DNA from 3 places in the Janibacter zhangyanbonis genome. Region 3 is predicted to be linked to each of the others. Evidence: predicted binding sites of a transcription regulator. Region 3 holds the regulator's gene; each other region holds the start of a gene.
What was found. Region 3 encodes LexA, which represses DNA repair genes until DNA is damaged. Its sites were predicted from a motif close to TCGAACANNTGTTCGA; they were not measured.
Positions count from the first base shown of each region.

Region 1: ACQBJO_RS16595 (HNH endonuclease signature motif containing protein) is a predicted target of LexA. The motif match lies at 4,749-4,764, and genes of this name have one in related genera.
Region 2: ACQBJO_RS00785 (HNH endonuclease signature motif containing protein) is a predicted target of LexA. The motif match lies at 3,563-3,578, and genes of this name have one in related genera.

Region 1 covers NZ_CP191481.1:3,363,898-3,370,934, forward strand. The annotation lists gene ACQBJO_RS16575 (alpha/beta hydrolase) at 1-530, shown strand, start outside; gene ACQBJO_RS16580 (LysR substrate-binding domain-containing protein) at 539-868, opposite strand; gene ACQBJO_RS16585 (hypothetical protein) at 823-963, opposite strand; gene ACQBJO_RS16590 (calcineurin-like phosphoesterase C-terminal domain-containing protein) at 1,129-2,928, shown strand; gene ACQBJO_RS16595 (HNH endonuclease signature motif containing protein) at 3,252-4,709, opposite strand; gene ACQBJO_RS16600 (heavy metal translocating P-type ATPase) at 4,878-6,941, shown strand.
Region 2 covers NZ_CP191481.1:146,822-153,858, reverse strand. The annotation lists gene ACQBJO_RS00795 (alcohol dehydrogenase catalytic domain-containing protein) at 14-1,093, shown strand; gene ACQBJO_RS00790 (dihydrofolate reductase family protein) at 1,163-1,747, shown strand; gene ACQBJO_RS00785 (HNH endonuclease signature motif containing protein) at 1,967-3,559, opposite strand; gene ACQBJO_RS00780 (MBL fold metallo-hydrolase) at 3,660-4,598, opposite strand; gene ACQBJO_RS00775 (sigma-70 family RNA polymerase sigma factor) at 4,696-5,610, shown strand; gene ACQBJO_RS00770 (hypothetical protein) at 5,679-5,915, shown strand; gene ACQBJO_RS00765 (DUF2809 domain-containing protein) at 5,933-6,298, opposite strand; gene ACQBJO_RS00760 (GMC oxidoreductase) at 6,437-7,037, shown strand, end outside.
Region 3 covers NZ_CP191481.1:1,257,909-1,264,945, forward strand. The annotation lists gene ACQBJO_RS06205 (ABC transporter transmembrane domain-containing protein) at 1-1,457, shown strand, start outside; gene ACQBJO_RS06210 (LysR family transcriptional regulator) at 1,387-2,301, opposite strand; gene ACQBJO_RS06215 (NAD-dependent protein deacetylase) at 2,343-3,203, shown strand; gene lexA (transcriptional repressor LexA) at 3,178-3,927, opposite strand; gene ACQBJO_RS06225 (LysM peptidoglycan-binding domain-containing protein) at 4,132-4,518, shown strand; gene nrdR (transcriptional regulator NrdR) at 4,803-5,261, shown strand; gene ACQBJO_RS06235 (vitamin B12-dependent ribonucleotide reductase) at 5,377-7,037, shown strand, end outside.

The sequences.
Region 1 (7,037 bases), 1.4 Mb from region 3:
GCGAGATCATCTCGCTCGCTCCCCATCTGCCGCAGGGCCTGCAATACGCTGCGGTGCGCGCACCGATCGCCGAGGGTGGGGGCTTCGCGTGGTTCGCCAACCGTGGCATCGGCCGTCCGGTCGCCGAGTCACTCGCCGCGACCATGGCGTGGTTTCGCGCCTGGCTCGACGACGTGGCCCCGGAGGGCCGCCCCGTGGTGCTCGTCGGATTCAGCGGTGGCGCCGCCTTCGCCGGCGGGCTCCTGCTGGCCGACCCCCAGCGCTTCGTGGGCGGGGCGATCCTCTTCGCGACGATGCCCTTCGACGCGGGCCTGCCGACCACGCCGGAGCGACTCGCGGGCACCTCGACGCTCGTCATCCAGGGCGACACCGACCAGGTCATCCCCCGCGAACTTCTCGACCGGACGTGGGACTACCTCACCGGCGAGTCCGGCGCCACGACGACGGCGCTGCGCGAGCCGGGTGGGCACGACCTCACCGCCGCCAGCCGGCAGGCCCTGTCGGCCTGGCTCGAGGACGTCACCGCCTGACGGTCGCGTCAGACCCCCGCGCAGCGCGCGGTCACCGCGTCGACGAGGTCGTCGAGGCCGCGCGGCCGCGCGTCGCGCCACCAGGCCAGCCGCACCGGGATCCGCGGACCGTCGGTCACCGGGCGGTAGACGACACCCGGACCGGGGTGGTGGTCTGCGGTGGCCGACGCCGTGATGCCCACGCCCCGGCCCGCCGCGATGAGGTCGAGCCAGCCGACGACATCGCTCGACTCGATGAAGTGCGGCACCTGCTCGGCCCCGCGCCACAGCTCCTGCGTCGTCGTCCCCGACCTCAGGTCGACGATGACGGTGCGCTCGGCGATCTCGGCCAGTCGCAGGCGCCGCCGACGGGCCCACTGGGGAGTCGCTCGTACCAGTCGGTCGCCCGCGGCAGGTCGCTCACCGCGACCCCGGCAAAGAGGTCCGTGCCCATGTCGCGCTCCTTCACGTGTCCTGACCATTTCCTTGCGGGGAGTTCACCGGCCGTGACGCCGCAGGCCGCCGCCGCTCGTCCTGCGGCTCACGGGTGGTTCACTGCCGGTTGCCAGCCTCGGGTGCGGCCGCGGCACGCGGCCGCACCCCACACCGAAGGAAGCCCGTGATCTCCCTCAAGGCACCCAGCATCCTCCCTTCCGTCGCCACCGGCGCCCTGGCGCTGACCCTGACCGCCGCCATCGCGGCCCCCACGACCAATGCAGCGGTCCCCCCTTCGTCCGGGTCGAAGGGAGGTGACGCCACCTGGACGGGACAGGTCGAGGTCGTCCCCGGCCACGACGAGAGCAAGCGGACCGTCGACGGCGTCGTCTTCGACGACCGCAACAAGAACTCCACCCAGGACCGCGGCGAGCGCGGCATCAAGGGCGTCGCCGTCTCCAACGGCCGCGACGTCGTGCGGACCGACGCCAAGGGCCGCTACGAGGTGGCCGTCGACGACAACACCAATGTCTTCGTCACCCAGCCGGCCGGCTACGCCGTGCCGGTGGACGGGGACAACATCGCGCAGTTCAGCTACGTCCACCTGCCCGAGGGCTCGCCGGAGCTGAAGTACGGCGGCATCGAGCCCACCGGCGCGGCGCCCGAGGCCGTGAACTTCCCTCTCGCGCGCTCCGCCGCGACGAAGAAGCCGCAGCAGAGCTGCATCATGGCCGGCGACGTCCAGACCTACGACGAGGAGGAAGTCGGCTACGCCCGTGACGGCGCCTTCGCCGACCTTGCCGCGCGCAACGACTACGGCTCGTGCGGGGCGCTCTTCCTCGGTGACATCGTCGGCGACGACCTCTCGCTCTACCCGCGCACGCGCGAGCTCACCTCGATGATCAACGGCCCCGCCCGACTGCTGCCCGGCAACCACGACCTCGACTACGACGCGGCCGACAGCGACAACCGCTTCGACACCTACCGCTCGCAGTTCGGCGCCGACTACTACTCCTACGACGTGGGCAACCTGCACGTCGTGGCGCTCGACTCCGTGCAGTACCGCGACGGCGAGGACTACACCGGCGGTCTGGGCGAGGACCAGCTCGAGTGGCTGCGGCAGGACATCGCCGCGACGCCCAAGGACAAGACCGTCGTGCTCGCCGCGCACATCCCGCTGCTCAACTACAACGACCAGTCGCAGACGCGCCACCAGGTCAAGGAGATCAAGGAGATCCACGAGATCGTCGGGGACCGCGACGCGGTCGCCTTCGGCGGCCACAGCCACACGACCGAGTTCATGCGCGAGGGCGACTCGACCGAGGGTTGGACGAAGACATGGGGGGTCGACGAGCTGCCCTTCGACCACATCACCGCCGGTGCGATCTCGGGTGACTGGTACTCCGGTCGGGTGACCGAGGACGGTTACCCGACGGCCCTGCAGCGCGACGGCGCCCGCCCCGGCGTGCTCACGCTGGAGTCGCGGCCGCAGTCGACGACCGACCGCTTCACCGTCACCGGTGAGGACGACGGCGTCCAGCTCGCGCTCGGGGTCAACTCGCCGCGCTACCGCGGCTGGTTCGACGCCAACCGGTCGAAGGTCGGCAAGGCCGCGGCCTTCGAGCGGCCCACCGAGGTCTCGGCGGCGGACCTCGCCGACGGCACCTACCTGACGGCCAATGTCTTCGCCGGGTCGACCGGCACCGAGGTCGACGTCGAGCTCGACGGCGGCGAGGCGAAGGGGGCCGAGCGCACCCAGGCGATGCAGGGCGAGGCCAAGAAGGTCGGCGCCCTGTGGTCCGACCCGGTCGCCGCGCAGGAGCAGCTGGTCCACGGCGGCAGCGTCGCCGAGAGCGGCATGCACCTGTGGCGCCTCGAGCTGCCCGCCGACCTGGCCGCCGGTGAGCACACCGCGAAGGTGACGAGCACCGACCGCACCGGTCGGGTGAGCTCCGAGACGATCGAGTTCACCGTCACCGACTGAGTCCTTCCGCAGGACGCCCTGCAACGGGCGCCCGGGCCACTCGGCCCGGACGCCCGTTGCGCGTCCACAGCGGCGTAGGACCGCACCGCACCGTCGGGCACGGCGAAGGGGGCAGCCGGTCGCGGTCCGGGTCATGACTCTGCATTGCCGTTGGGCAATGCAGCCTCCACCCGCCCCAGTTCTGCATTGCCATTGGGCAATGCAGGCTCCGGCCCCGACTTCGCACGACCTGAAGGAAATGCGACGTCATTGCCCCCCCAACTCGGGTCCGGGGCGTGCGGAGGCGCCCGACCCGGACCGGGGTCGGGCGCGGGGCGGGGTGGCTACAGGTGCCAGGTCACCCCGTCGTCGCGGATCGTGCAGGTCAGCTCCTGCTGGTGCACTCGGGTGTGGTGCCGCTCGCACAGCAGCGCCGCATTGCCGATGTCCGTGCGCCCACCCAGCGACCAGTACTGCACGTGGTGCGCGTCGGTCCAGTGCGCGGGCATCGTGCACCCCGGGAAGGTGCAACCTCCGTCCCGCAACCACAACAACCGCTTCTGCCCCGGCGTGAAGAACCGCGTGGCCCGGCCCAGCTCGAGCGGCTCGCCGTCACCACCGAGCACCACCGGGATGACCCCCGCCTCGCAGGCCAGCTTGCGCACGCTCACCGGCGACAGCACCGCCCCCGAGGCCGTGACCCCGCCGGCGTGACCACCACCGGCCACACCACCAGCACCCAGCTGCCCTGCGAAACCGCGTCCGCCGACCCCCGGAGAGCCACAGACACCGCAGATCCCGTCCGTGACCGTCAGCAACGAGGCCATCGAGATCGTCACCATGACCTGCGCCTTGTCGCTCGTGCCCACCTCGCCCGGGCTGGACACCCCACGACCCACAACCGTCACCAGGGCATCGGCCCGCCGCCGCGCCGGTGACCGCGGGTCACGCTCACCGTCCGGACCCTTGACCGGCTTCGACAAGCCCGCCACCGCCGCGTCGATCATCGCCGCGCCCTCCGCGTCGAGCACCAGCTTGTAGCGCGTCAGCCCGCTGGCATCGGTGTGACTCGTCAACGACCGCGCCGACCGCGCCCGCTCGTCATCCGCCGCGAGGTCCTTGGCCGGACGCAGCATTCGTGTCGTCTGGGTGATCGCCGCCGCCAGCTCGCGCTCGGTCAGCCCGTCCACCCTCTGGCTGACTCGACCCTGCGGACCCGTTCTGATCACGTCGTCCTTGGCCTGCCCCAGCAAGATCCCCAGGTCGGCCGCCAGCAGGTCCGGGTCGGCCACCCGACACACCCCCTCGTGGAACCGGACGAGCTGATCGGCCTTGCCCAGCGGGAGCTCCCCGGCCCCGAGGCAGTCGACCACCTCCGCGAGCCCAGCCGGCGATGACCGGTCGGCCCAAGGCTGCTCATCCCCAACCGCCTGCGGGTCCTCGACCTGCGACTGCGGGTCGCCGCCTTCGTCCGTCGCGGCATGGTCGACGAGCGCGGACTGGGCCCGCAGACCCGCCCTGGCCACCCGCACCACCGACGCCACATGACGCACCGCCGGTCGCGGCGCCGACCGACCCTCACTCACCCCGACCCAGTCGGCGTCCGACCACGACTCCCGCTGCGGCACACCCCGCGAGATGCCCTCACGCACCAACGCCACCTCGGCCGCCTCGAGCACCGCCCGCGCCCGACCGATCGCAGCCAACCCGTCGGCCAGCTCCCCGTCCGGCGCCCGCCACAGATCCGGCACCTCGAGGGCGGCGATCGTCAGGGCCCGCACCGAGTCCCGCAGGCCCGACACGAGCCCCAGATCCCCCCACTGCGTCGCCTCTGACGTGCTTCGATCATACGTTCGATAGAGGCTGATGGGAACCCCCTGAACCCCTGTGGATTCAACGGATTCTCATGGACCGACTGTGGGCGACCGTTGGGCGGGAACATACCCGCCTGGGGTATAGGTTCACTGAGTATGAGCACCGACCACACGAAGCACCACGAGCACACGAAGCCCGGCCACGAGTCCCACGAGCATTCTGGGCACATGGGGCACGCGGGCCACGGCGACCACGTCGCGCAGTTCCGCCGGCTCTTCTGGATCATGCTCGTGCTGGCCGTGCCGGTCGTCTGCTTCGACGCGATGTTCGCCGACCTCATCGGCTACGACCTGCCGCACGACGACTGGACGACCTGGATCTCTCCGGTCATCGGCACCGTGATGTACGCCTGGGGCGGGCGCCCCTTCCTCACCGGCGCCGTCGACGAGATCCGCTCCCGCAAGCCCGGGATGATGCTGCTCATCGCGCTGGCGATCACCGTCGCCTTCGTCTCGTCGTGGGGCGCGAGCCTCGGACTGCTGCACCACGAGCTGAGCTTCTGGTGGGAGCTGGCCCTGCTCGTCGTCATCATGCTGCTCGGCCACTGGATCGAGATGCGCTCCCTGGCCCAGACCACCTCCGCCCTCGACTCGCTCGCCGCGCTGCTGCCCGACGAGGCCGAGCGCGTGGAGGGCGACGAGATCGTGACGGTCCCCCCTTCGTCCCTGGCGGTGCGTGACGTCGTCGTGGTCCGGCCCGGCGCATCCATGCCCGCTGACGGGCGGGTCGTCGAGGGGTCGGCGAGCATCGACGAGTCGATGGTCACCGGCGAGTCGCGCACGGTGCGTCGCGAGGTCGGCGACACCGTCGTCGCGGGCACCGTGGCCACCGACTCCGGCCTGCGCGTCGAGGTCACCGCCACCGGTGACGACACCGCCCTGGCCGGCATCCAGAAGCTCGTGACCGAGGCCCAGGCCTCCTCCTCCCGCGCACAGCGCATCGCCGACACCGCCGCAGCCTGGCTCTTCTGGTTCGCCCTCGGGGCCGCGATCATCACGGCGGTCGTGTGGACGCTGCTCGGCATGCCCGACGACGCGGTCGTGCGCACGATCACCGTCCTCGTCATCGCCTGCCCCCACGCACTCGGCCTGGCGATCCCGCTCGTCGTCTCGATCGCCACCGAGCGCGCCGCTCGCGCAGGCGTGCTCGTCAAGGACCGGCTCGCGCTGGAGTCGATGCGCACGGTCGACACGGTGCTCTTCGACAAGACCGGCACGCTGACGCGCGGCGAGCCCACGGTCACCGGCATCGAGGCCCATGGGCGTGACGAAGGGGAGGTCCTCGCGCTGGCAGCGGCCGCCGAGGCCGACAGCGAGCACCCGCTCGCCCGGGCCATCGTCGGCGCGGCCGAGCGCCGCGGGCTGACGGTGCCGTCCGCGAGCGGCTTCACCTCGTCGCCGGCGGTCGGGGTCAGGGCCGAGGTCGGCGGCGAGACCGTCGAGGTCGGCGGCCCCTACCTGCTCGAGCAGCACTCTCTCGGTGAGTTGCCCGTCGCCGACGCCTGGCGGGAGGAGGGCTCGATCATCCTCCACGTCCTCGCCGACGGTGACGTGATCGGGGCGCTGCGCCTCGCCGACGAGATCCGCCCCGAGTCCCGCGAAGCCGTCGACGCGCTGCACGCCGTCGGCGCCCAGGTCGTCATGATCACCGGCGACGCGCAGGCGGTCGCCGAGTCCGTCGGCGCCGAGCTCGGCATCGACCGCGTCCTCGCCGGCGTGCGTCCGCAGGACAAGGCAGTCCAGGTCGCGCAGCTGCAGGACGAAGGGAGGAAGGTCGCCATGGTCGGCGACGGCGTCAACGACGCCCCAGCCCTCGCGCAGGCCGACGTCGGCCTCGCGATCGGCGCGGGCACCGACGTCGCGATCGGCTCTGCCGGAGTCGTGCTCGCCAGCTCCGACCCGCGCTCGGTCCTGTCGGTCATCGACCTCTCGCGCGAGACCTATCGCAAGATGAAGCAGAACCTCTGGTGGGCTGCCGGCTACAACCTGCTGTCCGTGCCGCTGGCCGCCGGCCTGCTCGCCCCGGTCGGCTTCGTCCTGCCGATGAGCGTCGGCGCGATGCTGATGTCGCTCTCGACGATCGTCGTCGCGCTCAACGCGCAGCTGCTGCGGCGGCTGGACCTGGCACCCGAGCGGAGCGCGGCGAAGCTGCGCGGCTGAGCGCACACACCCGTGGCCAGCCCGAGAGGGCAGGGAGTCAGACGGCTGTGGCCCTCGGCAAGGGGCTCGGGTGGTCCCGAAGCGTGATCCACGCAG
Region 2 (7,037 bases), 1.1 Mb from region 3:
ACACGATGGCGCCGTGCGCGCCGTGGTCATCGATGAGGTCCGAGCCCAGCCCGAGGTCAGGGAGGTGTCGGCCCCCTTCGCCCCTGACGGTGGGGTGGTCGTCGACGTGCGGGCGACCGGGCTCTGCCGCAGCGACTGGCACGCCTGGGCCGGCCACGACGACGGGATCACCTGGCCGCACGTGCCGGGCCACGAGCTCGCGGGGGTCGTGAGCGCGGTCGGTGCCGGCGTGCAGCGGTGGCGGGTCGGCGACCGGGTGACCGTGCCCTTCGTCTGCGGCTGCGGACGGTGCTCGTGGTGCGCGGCCGGCGAGGCGCAGGTCTGCCCCGACCAGGAGCAGCCCGGCTTCACGCACTGGGGGTCCTTCGCCGAGCAGGTGGTGCTGCACGCTGCCGACACCAACCTCGTGGCTCTCCCCGAGTCGGTGGACTTCGCGACCGCGGCGAGCCTGGGGTGCCGCTTCGCCACCGCCTATCGCGCCCTCGTCGCCCGGGCCCGCCTGACGAAGGGGGAATGGGTCACCGTCGTCGGCGCCGGCGGCGTCGGGCTGAGCGCGGTGATGATCGCCCGGGCGCTCGGCGCCCGGGTCATCGCGGTGGACCGCAAACCGGCGGCGCTGGCCGTGGCGGCCGAGCTCGGCGCGGTGCACACCGTGCTCGCTGGCGGCGTGGGCGGTGCGGACGACGCGGCCACGGCCGTGGAGCCCACGGACGTCGAGGCCACGCTCATGGAGCTGACCGACGGCGGGGCACACGTCGCCGTCGACGCCGTGGGGAGCGAGCAGACCTGTGCCACAGCGCTGCTCAGCCTGCGGCGACGCGGTCGGCACGTCCAGGTCGGCCTGCTGCCGCCTGTCGACGGTCACCCGCGCGTGCCGATGGCGCGGGTCATCGGGTCGGAGATCGACGTGCTCGGCAGCCATGGCATGGCCGCCGTCGACTACCCGGGGATGCTCGCGCTCATCGAGTCCGGCGACCTCGCTCCGCAGCGCCTCGTGGAGCGGGTCATCGGTCTCGAGGAGGCCGCGGCGCTGCTGCCGGGCTTCGACACGGCGAGCGTCGCGGGAATGACGATCATCGACCCGTCGCGCTGAGGCGGGGCGAAATTCGCTGCGACACACCCCCCTTCGGCCCGTAGCGTGCCGCCTGACGGAAGGGGCACCATGCGCACACTCACCTACTACGTCGCGGCGACGCTCGACGGCTTCATCGCGGGGCCGGACGGCGGCGACCCGAGCGGCGAGGACTTCATGGCGGTCACGCCGGACCTCGTCGAGTTCATCGCGACCCACTACCCGGAGACGCTGCCCGGACCGGCCCGCGAGGCGATGGGTCTGACCGAGCCGGGCCGGGTCTTCGACACGGTGATCGAGGGACGGCGCTCCTACGAGATCGGGCTCGCGGCCGGCATCGACGATTCCTACCCGCACCTGCGGCACCTCGTCGTGTCGACGACGCTCGGGTCCGCGCCCGCGGCGGCTGTCGAGGTCGTCTCCGATGACCCGCTCGCCCGGGTGCGCGAGCTCAAGGCCGAAGACGGTCTGGGCATCTGGCTCGTCGGCGGCGGCCGCCTCGCCCACGCCCAGCTGCCGGAGATCGACCGGCTCGTCATCAAGCTCAACCCCTCGGTCATCGGCTCTGGGGTCCCGCTCTTCGACGGAGGCTTCGCCCCCACGCTCTTCGAGACCGTCGACGTCGTCGGCCTCGCCAGCGGCGTGCAGGTCATCACCTGCGAGCGAAGGGCGTAGCCGGGCAAGTCCGGGCGCACAACTCTGCAAGACCCTAGGGTCTTGCAGAGTTGGGCGCTCCTCTCCGGCTGCGGGCCGCACGACCTTGAGGAAATGCGACGCCCCTCCCCCGACTTCGCACGACCTCAAGGAAAATGCGACGTCCCTGGCTGTTGAACTCGGACGCGGGGCGTGCGGAGGCGCCCGACCCGGGCCGGGGTCGGGCGCGGGGCGGGGTGGCTACAGGTGCCAGGTCACCCCGTCGTCACGGATCGTGCAGGTCAGCTCCTGCTGGTGCACTCGGGTGTGGTGCCGCTCGCACAGCAGCGCCGCATTGCCGATGTCCGTGCGCCCACCCAGCGACCAGTACTGCACGTGGTGCGCGTCGGTCCAGTGCGCGGGCATCGTGCACCCCGGGAAGGTGCAGCCACCGTCCCGCAACCACAGCAACCGCTTCTGCCCGGGGGTGAAGAACCGCGTGGCGCGGCCCAGCTCGAGCGGCTCGCCGTCACTGCCGAGCATCACCGGGATGACCCCTGCCTCGCAGGCCAGCTTGCGCACGCTCGCCGGGGACAGCACCGCGCCCGAGGCCGTGACCCCGCCGGCGTGACCGCCACCGGCGACTCCTCCGGCACCCAGCCCGACCCCCTTCGAGCCGGGTGCGTCGCCACAGCCGCCGAGATCCGCGCGGTGACCGAAGGGATGCGTGTCGCTGAAGGGCATGCCGGTCGGCCCGAAGGCGCCACCCGGTCGGCGGGACCCGCACACCCCGCAGGTCCCGTCCGTGGCCGTCAGCAACGAGGTCATCGAGATCGTCACCATGACCTGCGCCTTGTCGCTCGTGCCCACCTCACCCGGGCTGGACACCCCACGACCCACGACCGTCACCAGGGCATCGGCGCGGCGCCGCGCCGGGGGCCGCGGGTCACGCTCACCGTCGGGGCCCTTGACCGGCTTCGACAACCCCGCCACCGCCGCGTCGACGATCGCCGCGCCCTCGGCGTCGAGCACGAGCTTGTAGCGCGTCAGCCCGCTGGCATCGGTGTGACTCGTCAACGACCGCGCCGACCTGGCCCGCTCGTCATCCGCCGCGAGGTCCTTGGCCGGACGCAGCATCCGCGTCGTCTGCGTGATCGCCGTCGCCAGCCCGCGCTCGTCGAGCCCCGGGACCCGAGCCGAGATCCGCCCACCCGGGCCGGTGCGCACGACCTCGTCACGCGCTGCATCGAGCAGGACCCCCAGGTCCGCCTCCAGGAGCTCCGGGTCGGCGACCCGCCGCACCCCGTCGTGGAAGCGCACCAGCTGATCGGCCTTGCCGAGCGGCAGCTGGCCACCCTCGAGGTCGGCGAGCACCCCGGCGAGGCCGGCCGGCGGCGGCCGCTCACCCCACTCCCCTGCTCCCGGCTCCGACTCCCCAGCCACCTGCTCGGGTGCCTCCGGGCGAAGGGGGGCGCCGCCCCCTTCGTCGTCGTGCGTGGGGTCGACGAGCGCGGAGCCGGCCCGCAGACCCGCCCTGGCCACCCGCACCACGGACGCCACATGACGCACCGCCGGCCGCGGCGCCGACCGGCCCTCGCTGACCCCGACCCAGTCGGTGTCCGACCACGACTGCCGCTGCGGCACACCCCGCGAGATGCCCTCGCGCACGAGGGCCACCTCGGCCGCCTCGAGCACCGCCCGGGCCCGACCGATCGCGGCCAGCCCGTCGGCCAGCTCCTCCTCGGGCGCCTGCCACAGATCCGGCATCTCGAGGGCGGCGATCGTCAGGGCGCGCACCGAGTCCCGCAGGCCCGACACGAGCCCCAGATCCCCCCACTGCGTCGCCTCTGACATGCTTCGATCATACGTTCGACGTGAGGCCTGGGGAACCCTCTGAGCCCTGTGAATTCAAGGAACTTCGCCGCGAGCTTGTGGACAACTGGCCCGTGCGACGTCAGCCGCCGAGGCCCGCCCAGGGGTCCTCGAGCCGCCACAGCCGCGGCAGGTGGAGGGCGACGCCGTCCTCGTCGGCGAGGCGCCCGAGGACGCTCATCGTGACGTCCACGTCATCACCCGCGTAGGGCAGGGCGCGCAGCGGTCGGTCGAGCGGACGGAAGAAGTCGTCCCAGTGCGTCAGCACGACCCGGCGGGCCCCCACGGCGCGGACCGTGTGCTCCCAGTAGGCCTCGATGTACTCCTGGGACTGCACCCCGAGCTGCCCCACACCCAGGTAGGCGACCTCTGCGACGTGGCCGACGAGCGAGCTTGGCACGTGGCCGGCACTCCCCTGCAGCAGGGCGGTCCGGCCGCTGCGGTGGGTGAGCAGGATCGACCACGCCTCACCGCAGCGATAGGCACCGACCCTGGCCGGTGGGGTCACCGGGGCGTCGATGTCGCCCGGGTACCGATCCGGCGGGCAGTGGCTCGATGCGACGAAGGTCAGGGAGAAGGCACCGCACTCCACGGAGTCGCCGGAGGCGATGACCCGGATGCGCTCCCGGTCGAGACCTCCGCCGACGCCCAGGTTGGCCGTCGACTCGCCGCCGACGAGCAGGGCACCCGTGCGCTCGGCGACGACGGCGGAGTCGAGGGCGTGGTCGTAGTGCGTGTGGACGGGGACGACCGCGTCCAGCCCGTCGAGGCCCGCATCGCCGAGGGCTCGGTCCAGGGCGGCATCGATGCGCTCGACGGACGGCGCGACCTTGCCCAGACCCACCTGGAGCAGACCGGGCCGGGAGAAGAACCCATCGGTCATCACGGCGGACTCACCGTCCTGGACGAGCAGCGTCGAGACACCCATGAAGGTCACCGCCAGCGCACCCTCCCCGGCGACCGGGACGTCGAGGCGTGAGGCGTAGGTGGCGAGGTCCGGGCGGCCGGGCTTCAGACGCATCCGGTCAGGCTATCCGGGCCCGGCGTGACGGGCCCGGTCACATCCGTGGTGCCGGTGTCGTCAGATCGGTGACAGCATCGACCCGAGAGGAGCGGTCATGGACCCGGCACAGCAGGCAGAGGACTTCGAGGCGGAGCGCCCACGGCTCGTCGGCCTGGCGACGCGCATCCTCGGCGACCACGCCGAGGCCGAGGACGTCGTGCAGCAGGCATGGCTGCGACTGCACGGCACGGACACCGACATCGAGTCGCTGCCCGCCTGGCTCACGACGGTGACCACCCGCCTGTGCCTCGACCGGCTCAAGTCACGAACTCCGGTGCCGCACAGCGAGATCGAGCCGACCATCACGGCTCCCGACATCGCCGACGACGTCGTCCTGGCCGACACCGTCGGGGTCGCGCTGCAGGCCGTCATCGACCGCCTCACGCCGGGTGAGCGGGTCGCCTTCGTGCTGCACGACAGCTTCGGCTTCGACTTCGCGACCATCGGCGCGATCCTCGACACGACACCCGTCGCGGCGCGCAAGCTCGCCTCGCGGGCGCGGGGGAAGGTGCGGGGGCGGGGCTCCGGGTCTCGAGGCTCCTTCGTCGCACCGCCCACGCGGGACGTGGGACCCAGACCACCGGGATCGGGGGCAGCGGCGGACAGGGCGGACTGGGCGGTCGTCGACGCCTTCATGGCGGCCGCGCGCGAGGGCGACTTCGACTCCCTGCTGCGGCTGCTCGCACCGGACGCCACGATCACCGCCGACGCCGCCGCCGTCGCGAGCGGCACGCCCGAGCGGGTCGACGGGCAGCGGGAGATCGCCGAGTTCTTCAACGGCAGCGCCCACGCAGCCCTCGCCGTGATCGTCGACGAGCGCCCCGGCGCCGCGTGGTTCCACCGTGGCGAGGCCAGGGTGCTCTTCGACTTCGACGTCGTGGACGGCGTCGTGCAGGGCGTCACCTTCCGCGCCGAGCCCGAGGTGCTCGAGCGTGTCACCCGGCGCGAGGACACCCGACGCTCCTCCTGAGGCCCACCGGTCACATCCGCACGTCCCCGATCGTCACCACCACGAGACCACCACGAGAGGATCACCCGATGAAGACCATGACCTGCCAGCAGCTCGGTGGCCCCTGCGACCTCGCTCACCGAGGCGAGACGCACGACGACGTCATCAACGCCCAGGACCAGCACCTCAAGGCGATGGAGAAGGCCGGCGACGCCGCGCACCAGCCCGCCCGCGACGAGATGAAGAAGCGCTGGCGCCGCCCCCGCAAGGCGCTCGGTTGGTACAACGAGATGAAGCAGACCTTCGCGGCCCTGCCGGAGGACTGAGCCGACCCGGCCTCCCCTCAGGGACGAAGACGTCCCACCAGCACCATCGCCCCGGCACCTCCCAGTGCGCCCACCGCGTACCAGAGGAGGTCGACCGGGGCGAACGTCGTCCCGAGGAGGAGCCGCAGCCCCGGCACCCGCGCCGGCAGCCCGGTCAGCTGGGCGAGCTCGACGAGGACGCACAGCACCAGGGCCACCCCGGCGACGACGAGCGGACGCGGCCCCCTTCGCCCCGGCCACACCAGGCGAAGGGAGAAGACCGCCGCCATCGCGTAGAGGATGCTGCCGGCCGCATCGGTCCACGGCAGGTCACGAAACCCTTGCAGGGCAAGCCCGCTCGCCACGACGACGGCCAGCAGGAGGAGGGCGGGGAGGCGGCGCACGGCGACACCTCAGCACGCCGCGCTGGCATCTCGCTGTGAGGCTTCCCGCTGCACGATCCCTACCCGCGAGTAGGTTCTCGCCATCGGAACACCAATGGCGGTGCGCCCCGGGGTGGCACTCCGTCGAGGAGGAGCCCCATGTCCGCACAGCCCACGCGCCGCGCCGTCATCGCCGGGGCGGGCGCCGCCACCGCACTCACCGCGCTGCCGGCCACGAACGCCCACGCCAGCCCGACGCCACCAGGCACCGACGACACGCTGCCCACCGAACGGCTCGCCCACGCCAAGCACCGGCTCGCCGTCCCCGAGGTCTTCCGCGCACCGAAGAAGATCGCCTCGCACACCGACGTCATCGTCATCGGGACCGGCTTCGGAGGCAGCGTCGCCGCCCTTCGCCTCGGCCGGGCCGGCGCCACCGTCGCGATGCTCGAGCGCGGCTCCCGCTGGCCCCGGGACCCGTGGCGACGCATCCACCCCGGCGACATGGTGCTCGACGGTCGCGGCATCTGGCACAAGCACTCCTTCACCAACCTCGCCGGCATCCCGCAGCCGGTCGACCGCTTCGGCGGCGTGCTCGACGACACGACCTACGAGCACCTGCGGGTGTGGCGAGGCGCGGCCGTCGGTGGCGGCTCGATCGTCTTCACCGGCGTGCTCCTCGAGCCGCCGAAGGAGTACTTCGAGCACCTCTTCGGGGACACGGTGAGCCAGACCGAGATGCACCGCACCTGGTACCCCA
Region 3 (7,037 bases):
GGGCCACGAAGTACGTCGAGCGGGTGGTGGCGGAGCGCCTCGGCCAGGACTACGTGCAGCAGATCCGCAGGGGTCTTGTCGAGCACGCGATGACCTCGGCGAGCGCTCCCTCGCTCGGCATCACCATCGCCCGCTCGACGAACGACCTCGCCAGCGTGCGCAACTGGGTCTCGCTCGGCATCGCCCCGCTCGTGGCCCTCGTGCCGCTCGTCGTGGGGTCGGTGGCCGCCCTCGCCGTCATCGCCTGGCCGCTCGCTTTCGCCCTCGCCGCGCCTCTCGGGCTGCTCGGCCTCGCGCTCGCCCGCGTCTCCGGGCCGGCCTTCGAGCGGGCACGGGACCTGCGTCGCCGCCGCGGGGCCCTCGCCGCCCGGGTCGCCGACACGGTCAGTGCCGCCCCGGGCATCGCGGCGGCCGGCGGGGTGGACCGCGAGCTGCGGGCCATCGACCGCTCCGGCTCCCGCGTCGTCGACGCCGCGGTGCACCGCTCCCGCACGGCCGGCCTGCTGCGGGCCTGCGCCGTCGTCGCGCCGGTGGCGGGGTCGGCCGGCGCTGCCGCGCTCGGGGCCCTCGGCATCGTGCCCGTCGCCACCGTCGCCGTCGCGCTGACGATCATCGGCATCGTCACCGGCCCCGTCGGCGACGCGGGCCGGATCGTGGAGTACCGGCAGAACCACCGTGCCGCCCGCCGGATCATCGCGCTTCTGCTCGCCGAGTCGGCTGCCGACGTCCCCGGGCCGGCACGGCCGGCGCCCGTCGTCGACCCCGGGGTCTCGTCGGGTGGTCGCGTCGTCGTGCGCGGGCTGCGGGTCGACGGTCGCGAGCTGCCCGGCCTCGTCGCCGAGCCGGGGGAGCGCATCCTCGTGCGAGGGGCCTCGCCGGGCCACGCCCGGGAGGTGCTCGCCGCCCTCGCCGTGCCCGGTCGCTCGGGCGAGGGCAGCCTGTGCGTCGACGGCAAGGACCTCGCCGTCACCGGGCCGAAGACCCGTCGGCGGAGGGTCGGCCATGCTGCGGCCGGGGCCAGGCTCGAGCGTGGCCCGATCTCCCGGGCGGTGCGCTACCGCCGACCCGACCTCCCGGCTGAGGAGGGCACTGCGGCCTTGGCGGCGGTCGGTCTCGCGGACCGGGTGGCCGCCCTCCCCGAAGGGGAGAGGACCTCCCTTCGTCGTGGTGGGGAGCCGCTCACCCGGCACGAGCGGGCCCGGCTGCACCTGGCGCGCGCCATGCTCGGCGAACCGGCGCTGCTCCTGCTGGAGCACGTCGACGACGACCTGGGCACGCAGGGGAGAGCGCTGCTGCGCCGGCTGCTCGAGGACTACCCGGGCGTGGTGATCGTGGCCTCGGACCGGCCGCAGGAGATCCTCGCGCAGTGGCGCGACTGGACGGTGCCTATGCCGGCAGCGACGTCTCTGCCGCCGCGGTCAGCGCCTCGAGCGTCGTCGCCACTGCCGGCACCTTGAGCAGGTCCTCCGTCGTCACGACGTGGATCCGGCGCCGGGTCTGCGGGTCGAGGGGGCGGATGACGACGTCGTCGTTGGACGTCGCCGCCCGGATGAGGTCGGGGATCAGGGCGACGCCCAGACCGGCGGCGACGAAGCCCTGAACGGCGACGTAGTCCTCGGTCTCGAAGGCGACCTTGGGCGCGAAGCCGGCGTCGTGGGCGATCTTGAGCAGGTGTCCGCGGCAGCGGGCGCAGCCGGCGATCCACTCGTCGTCGGTGAGGTCGGTCATCGAGACGACCTCGTGGTCGGCGAGCGGGTGGTGACGCGGCAAGGCCACGCGCACCTCCTCGTCGAGCAGCGGGTGCACGACGAAGCCCTCGAGGTCCTCGCCCCGGGCCAGCTCGCTGCCGTCGTAGGAGAAGGCGACGGCGAGGTCGACCTCGCCGGCCCGCAGGGCCGCGAGCGACTCCGGCGGCTCGGCCTCGGTGAACTGCACGGACAGGTCGGGGTGCTCGGCGCGGACCGCCGCCAGGGCGCGGGGGACGAGCGTCACCGACGACGACGGGAAGGCCATGAGCCGCACCCGACCCGAGCGCAGCCCGGCGATCGCGGCGACCTCCTCCTCGGCGGCGTCGAGAGCGGCGAGCACGGGGGTGGCGTGGCGGGCGAGGACGGCGCCGGCCTCGGTGAGCCGCACGGAGCGACCGACCTTTTCGACGAGGACGGTGCCGGTGCGCTGCTCGAGGCGCTTGACCATCTGGGAGACCGCGGGCTGCGAGTAGCCGAGCGCGAGGGCAGCGGCGGTGAAGCTGCCCTCATCGGCGATGGCCCGCATCACGCGCAGCCCAGCGGCGTCGATCATGGGGCCCATCGTAGGTCGTCGCGCCGACCTAGGATCGAGGCATGCCAGACGACGTCGATCGGGTCGAGCAGATCGCGAGGGTGCTGCGCCACGGGCCGGCCCTCGTGCTCACCGGGGCCGGCATGTCGACCGAGAGCGGGATCCCCGACTACCGGGGCCCGGACGGGACGCGGCGAGTGACCCCGATGCACCTGTCGGAGTTCGTCGGGAGCAGCTCGGCGCGACAGCGCTACTGGGCGCGCAGCTTCGTCGGGTGGCGGCGGTTCCACGCGGCGCGGCCCAATGCCGCGCACCACCTCGTGACCCGGCTGCAGGAGCTCGGGGCCGTGGGTCCGGTCATCACGCAGAACGTCGACGGCCTGCACCAGGCCGCCGGGACCCACGATGTCGTCGAGCTGCACGGCAACCTCGTCGAGGTCGTCTGCCTCGCGTGCGGGGCGCGCATCGACCGGCCCACGCTCGATGCGCGGATGGCGGCGCAGAACCCGGGCTTCGACGTCGACAGCGACGAGATCCGGCCGGACGGCGACGTGCGGCTCGAGACCGTCGACGTCGAGCGCTTCGTCGCACCGGAGTGCGAGCGGTGCGGGACCGACATGCTCAAGCCGGACGTCGTCTTCTTCGGCGGAGCGGTCGCCAAGCCGCTCGTGCAGCACTGCTTCGACCTCGTCGACGCGGCGCCGAGCCTGCTCGTGCTCGGCAGCTCGCTGCAGGTGATGTCGGGGCTGCGCTTCGTGCGGCACGCCGCGAAGCGCGGGATCCCGGTCTCGCTCATCACCCGCGGTCCCACCCGCGGCGACGACCTCGTCGACCACCGCGTCGACGGGGAGCTGGGGGACTCCCTTCGCTCCCTCGTCGACCTCGTGGAGGTGGGCGTCAGAGACGCCGCAGCACCGCGGTGACCTTGCCGAGGATCGTCGCGTGGTCGCCGTCGATGGGGTCGAAGGCGGGGTTGTGGGGGAGCAGCCACACGTGGCCGTCCGTGCGCTTGAAGGTCTTGACCGTCGCCTCGTTGTCGAGCATCGCCGCGACGATGTCGCCGTTGTCCGCGCTCGGCTGCTGCCGCACGACGACCCAGTCGCCGTCGCAGATCGCGGCGTCGATCATCGAGTCACCGACGACCTTGAGCAGGAAGAGCGAGCCCTCGCCGACGATCTGCTTCGGCAGCGGGAAGACGTCGTCGACGACCTCCTCGGCGGTGATCGGGACGCCGGCGGCGATCTGACCCAGGACGGGCACGTAACTCGCCTCGGGGCGCTCGTCGCCGGAGCCGGTCGGGTCGACGGCCTCGTCGTCGGCACTGGCGCCACCGCGCATGCCGGCCATGTCAGCGACCGACCCGGGGTCGGTCGGGGAGGGCTGGTCGTCGGGGGAGATGACCTCGATCGCGCGGGGGCGGTTGGGGTCGCGACGCAGGTAGCCCTTGCGCTCCAGGGAGGAGAGCTGGTGGGCGACCGAACTGGGGGAGGTGAGGCCCACGAGCTCGCCGATCTCGCGCAGGCTCGGCGGGTAGCCGCGGGTGGCGACGGCATTGCGGATCACCTCGAGCACCTTGCGCTGGCGCACGGTCAGCCCGTCGCCGGTGTCCCGCTGCGGGAGCTGGTGGATGTTGTCCTCGTCGCCCATCTCGACCCCTTCGTGCGTCCGCCGCGACACCGTTGTCGGTGGTCGCTGGTCAACTTCTCGCTGTGACCGACAGTAGGCCGATCGAACAGGCATTTCAAACATCTGTTCGAGCGTGTTGTTGATTTCCTTCGAACACCCGTGCTAGACATCGTACAGACGTTCTATCGAACACCGGTTCGACAGAGCCGCCACGAGGAGGACCGCATGACCGCTCTCACCGCCGCCCCCGCCCGCATCGACGTGCGCCCGGCGCGCCCCGCGCGCTCGCGTCACCTCGTCTCCGTGCCCACCGGTGATGCCGTCCCGGAGCGGGCGACGACCTCCCTTCGTCTGACCCGTCGCGGGCGCCTGGCGATCACCGTGACCACCGTGCTCGTCGCGAGCGTCGCCGGCGCCACGGTCGCCTTCGGCGGTCCGGCGACCACCCCGCAGCAGGTGGCCGTCGAGCCGGGGCAGACCCTCGGGCAGATCGCCGAGGCCGAGCTCCCCCAGCTGCCCACCCGCGAGGCGGTCGCCCGCCTCCAGGTGACCAACGACCTGTCGACGAGCCACGTCCACGCGGGCCAGGTGCTCACCATCCCCGCGCCGTGAGGCGCCCCTGACACCCGGGCCCTTCGACCCGGCCCGGGCCAGCCATCGGCCGTCTCCGCAGCATGCGGGGGCGGCCGATGTGCCGTTCGTCGACAGTTCACGTGGGGGACTTGCGTGGAGGCTCACAGAGGGTTCTAATGGTCACTACATCTAGTGGTTACACGGTTGTCATTCGTCCACATCTAGTGCACAGGATGAGGCCAGTTCTCCACAGGTGATGGGGTTCCATCCCCAGACTCGTCCACCGCACCGTCCACAGGACGCACGAGCGAAGGGAGCACGGCGTGCACTGCCCGTTCTGCCGTCACACCGACTCCCGGGTCATCGACAGCCGCACGACGGAGGACGGCAGCGCCATCCGGCGCCGCCGTCAGTGCCCCGAGTGCAGCCGGCGCTTCACCACCCTGGAGAGCGCCAGCCTGACCGTCACCAAGCGCTCGGGTGCGGCCGAGCCCTTCAGCCGGGCCAAGGTGCTCGCCGGTGTCCGCAAGGCCTGCCAGGGCCGCCCGGTCACCGAGGACCAGCTCGCCATCCTCGCCCAGCGCGTGGAGGAGAGCATCCGCTCGCAGGGCAGCGCCGAGATCGACGCCCACGAGGTGGGCATGGCGATCCTGCCGCCGCTGCGCGAGCTCGACGAGGTCGCGTACCTGCGCTTCGCGTCGGTCTACCAGTCCTTCGACTCGCTCGAGGACTTCGAGACCGCCATCGAGCGCCTGCGTGCCGAGCACGCGACCGCCACCTAGAGACCCCCCGGGTGCCGCCAGCGAGTGGGCTGTCGGTACCCGGTGACACCGTTTGACACAGCACTCCACACCGACCAGCAGCAGACCGTCACCACACGGATCGAGGAGAAGCAGCATGACCGAGACCGCCGGCAAGTCCAGCGCCCGTCGCGGGTCCCGCACCAAGGGCCTGACGATCGAGCGCATCCACACGACCGAGGGCGTCCACCCCTACGACGAGGTCACCTGGGAGAAGCGTGACGTCGTCCAGCAGAACTGGAAGACCGGCGCGACGATCTTCGAGCAGCGTGGGGTCGAGTTCCCCGACTTCTGGTCGGTCAACGCCTCGACCATCGTCACGACGAAGTACTTCCGGGGTGCGGTCGGCTCGCCGGAGCGCGAGGCGGGCCTCAAGCAGCTCATCGACCGGGTCGTGCTCACCTACGTCAAGGCGGGCAAGGAGCACGGCTACTTCGCGACGGACACCGACGCGGAGATCTTCGAGCACGAGCTGACCTACGCGCTGCTGCACCAGATCTTCAGCTTCAACTCGCCCGTGTGGTTCAACGTCGGCACCGCGAGCCCGCAGCAGGTCAGCGCCTGCTTCATCCTCTCGGTCGACGACTCGATGGACTCGATCCTCAACTGGTACAAGGAGGAGGGCTTCATCTTCAAGGGCGGCTCCGGCGCCGGCCTCAACCTCTCCCGCATCCGCTCCTCCAAGGAGCTGCTCTCCTCCGGTGGCACCGCCTCCGGTCCGGTGTCCTTCATGCGCGGTGCCGACGCCTCCGCGGGCACCATCAAGTCCGGTGGCGCGACCCGCCGCGCGGCCAAGATGGTCGTCCTGGACGTCGACCACCCGGACATCGAGGAGTTCGTCGAGACGAAGGCGCGCGAGGAGGACAAGATCCGCGCCCTGCGCGACGCCGGCTTCGACATGGACCTCGGTGGCGCCGACATCACCTCGGTGCAGTACCAGAACGCGAACAACTCGGTGCGCGTCACCGACGAGTTCATGCGCGCCGTCGAGGAGGGCACCGACTTCGGCCTGACCTCCCGCATGGACGGCTCGGTCATCGAGTCCGTCGACGCCCGCGAGCTGATGAGCAAGATCGCCAAGGCCGCGTGGGAGTGCGCCGACCCGGGCATCCAGTACGACGGCACGATCAACGACTGGCACACCAACCCGGAGACCGGTCGGATCACCGCGTCCAACCCGTGCAGCGAGTACATGTCGCTCGACAACTCCTCGTGCAACCTCGCCTCGCTCAACCTGCTGAAGTTCCTCAAGGACGACGACACCTTCGACGCCGAGCGCTTCCAGAAGGTCGCCGAGCTGGTCATCACCGCGATGGACATCTCGATCTGCTTCGCGGACTTCCCGACCGAGTCGATCGGCGCGACGACGCGTGACTACCGCCAGCTGGGCATCGGCTACGCCAACCTCGGCGCGCTGCTCATGGCGACCGGCCACGGCTACGACTCCGACGGTGGCCGTGCGCTCGCCGCCGCGATCACCTCGCTGCTCACCGGTGCGTCCTACAAGCGCTCCGCGGAGATCGCCGGGATCGTCGGCCCGTACAACGGCTACGCCCGCAACGCCGACGCCCACAAGCGCGTCATGCGCAAGCACCAGGCGGCCAACGACCAGATCCGCACCATGCACACCATGGACAAGGACATCCACGCCTACGCCACGAAGGCCTGGGACGCGGTCGTCAAGACGGGTGAGAAGAACGGCTACCGCAACGCCCAGGCGTCGGTGCTCGCCCCGACCGGGACCATCGGCTTCATGAT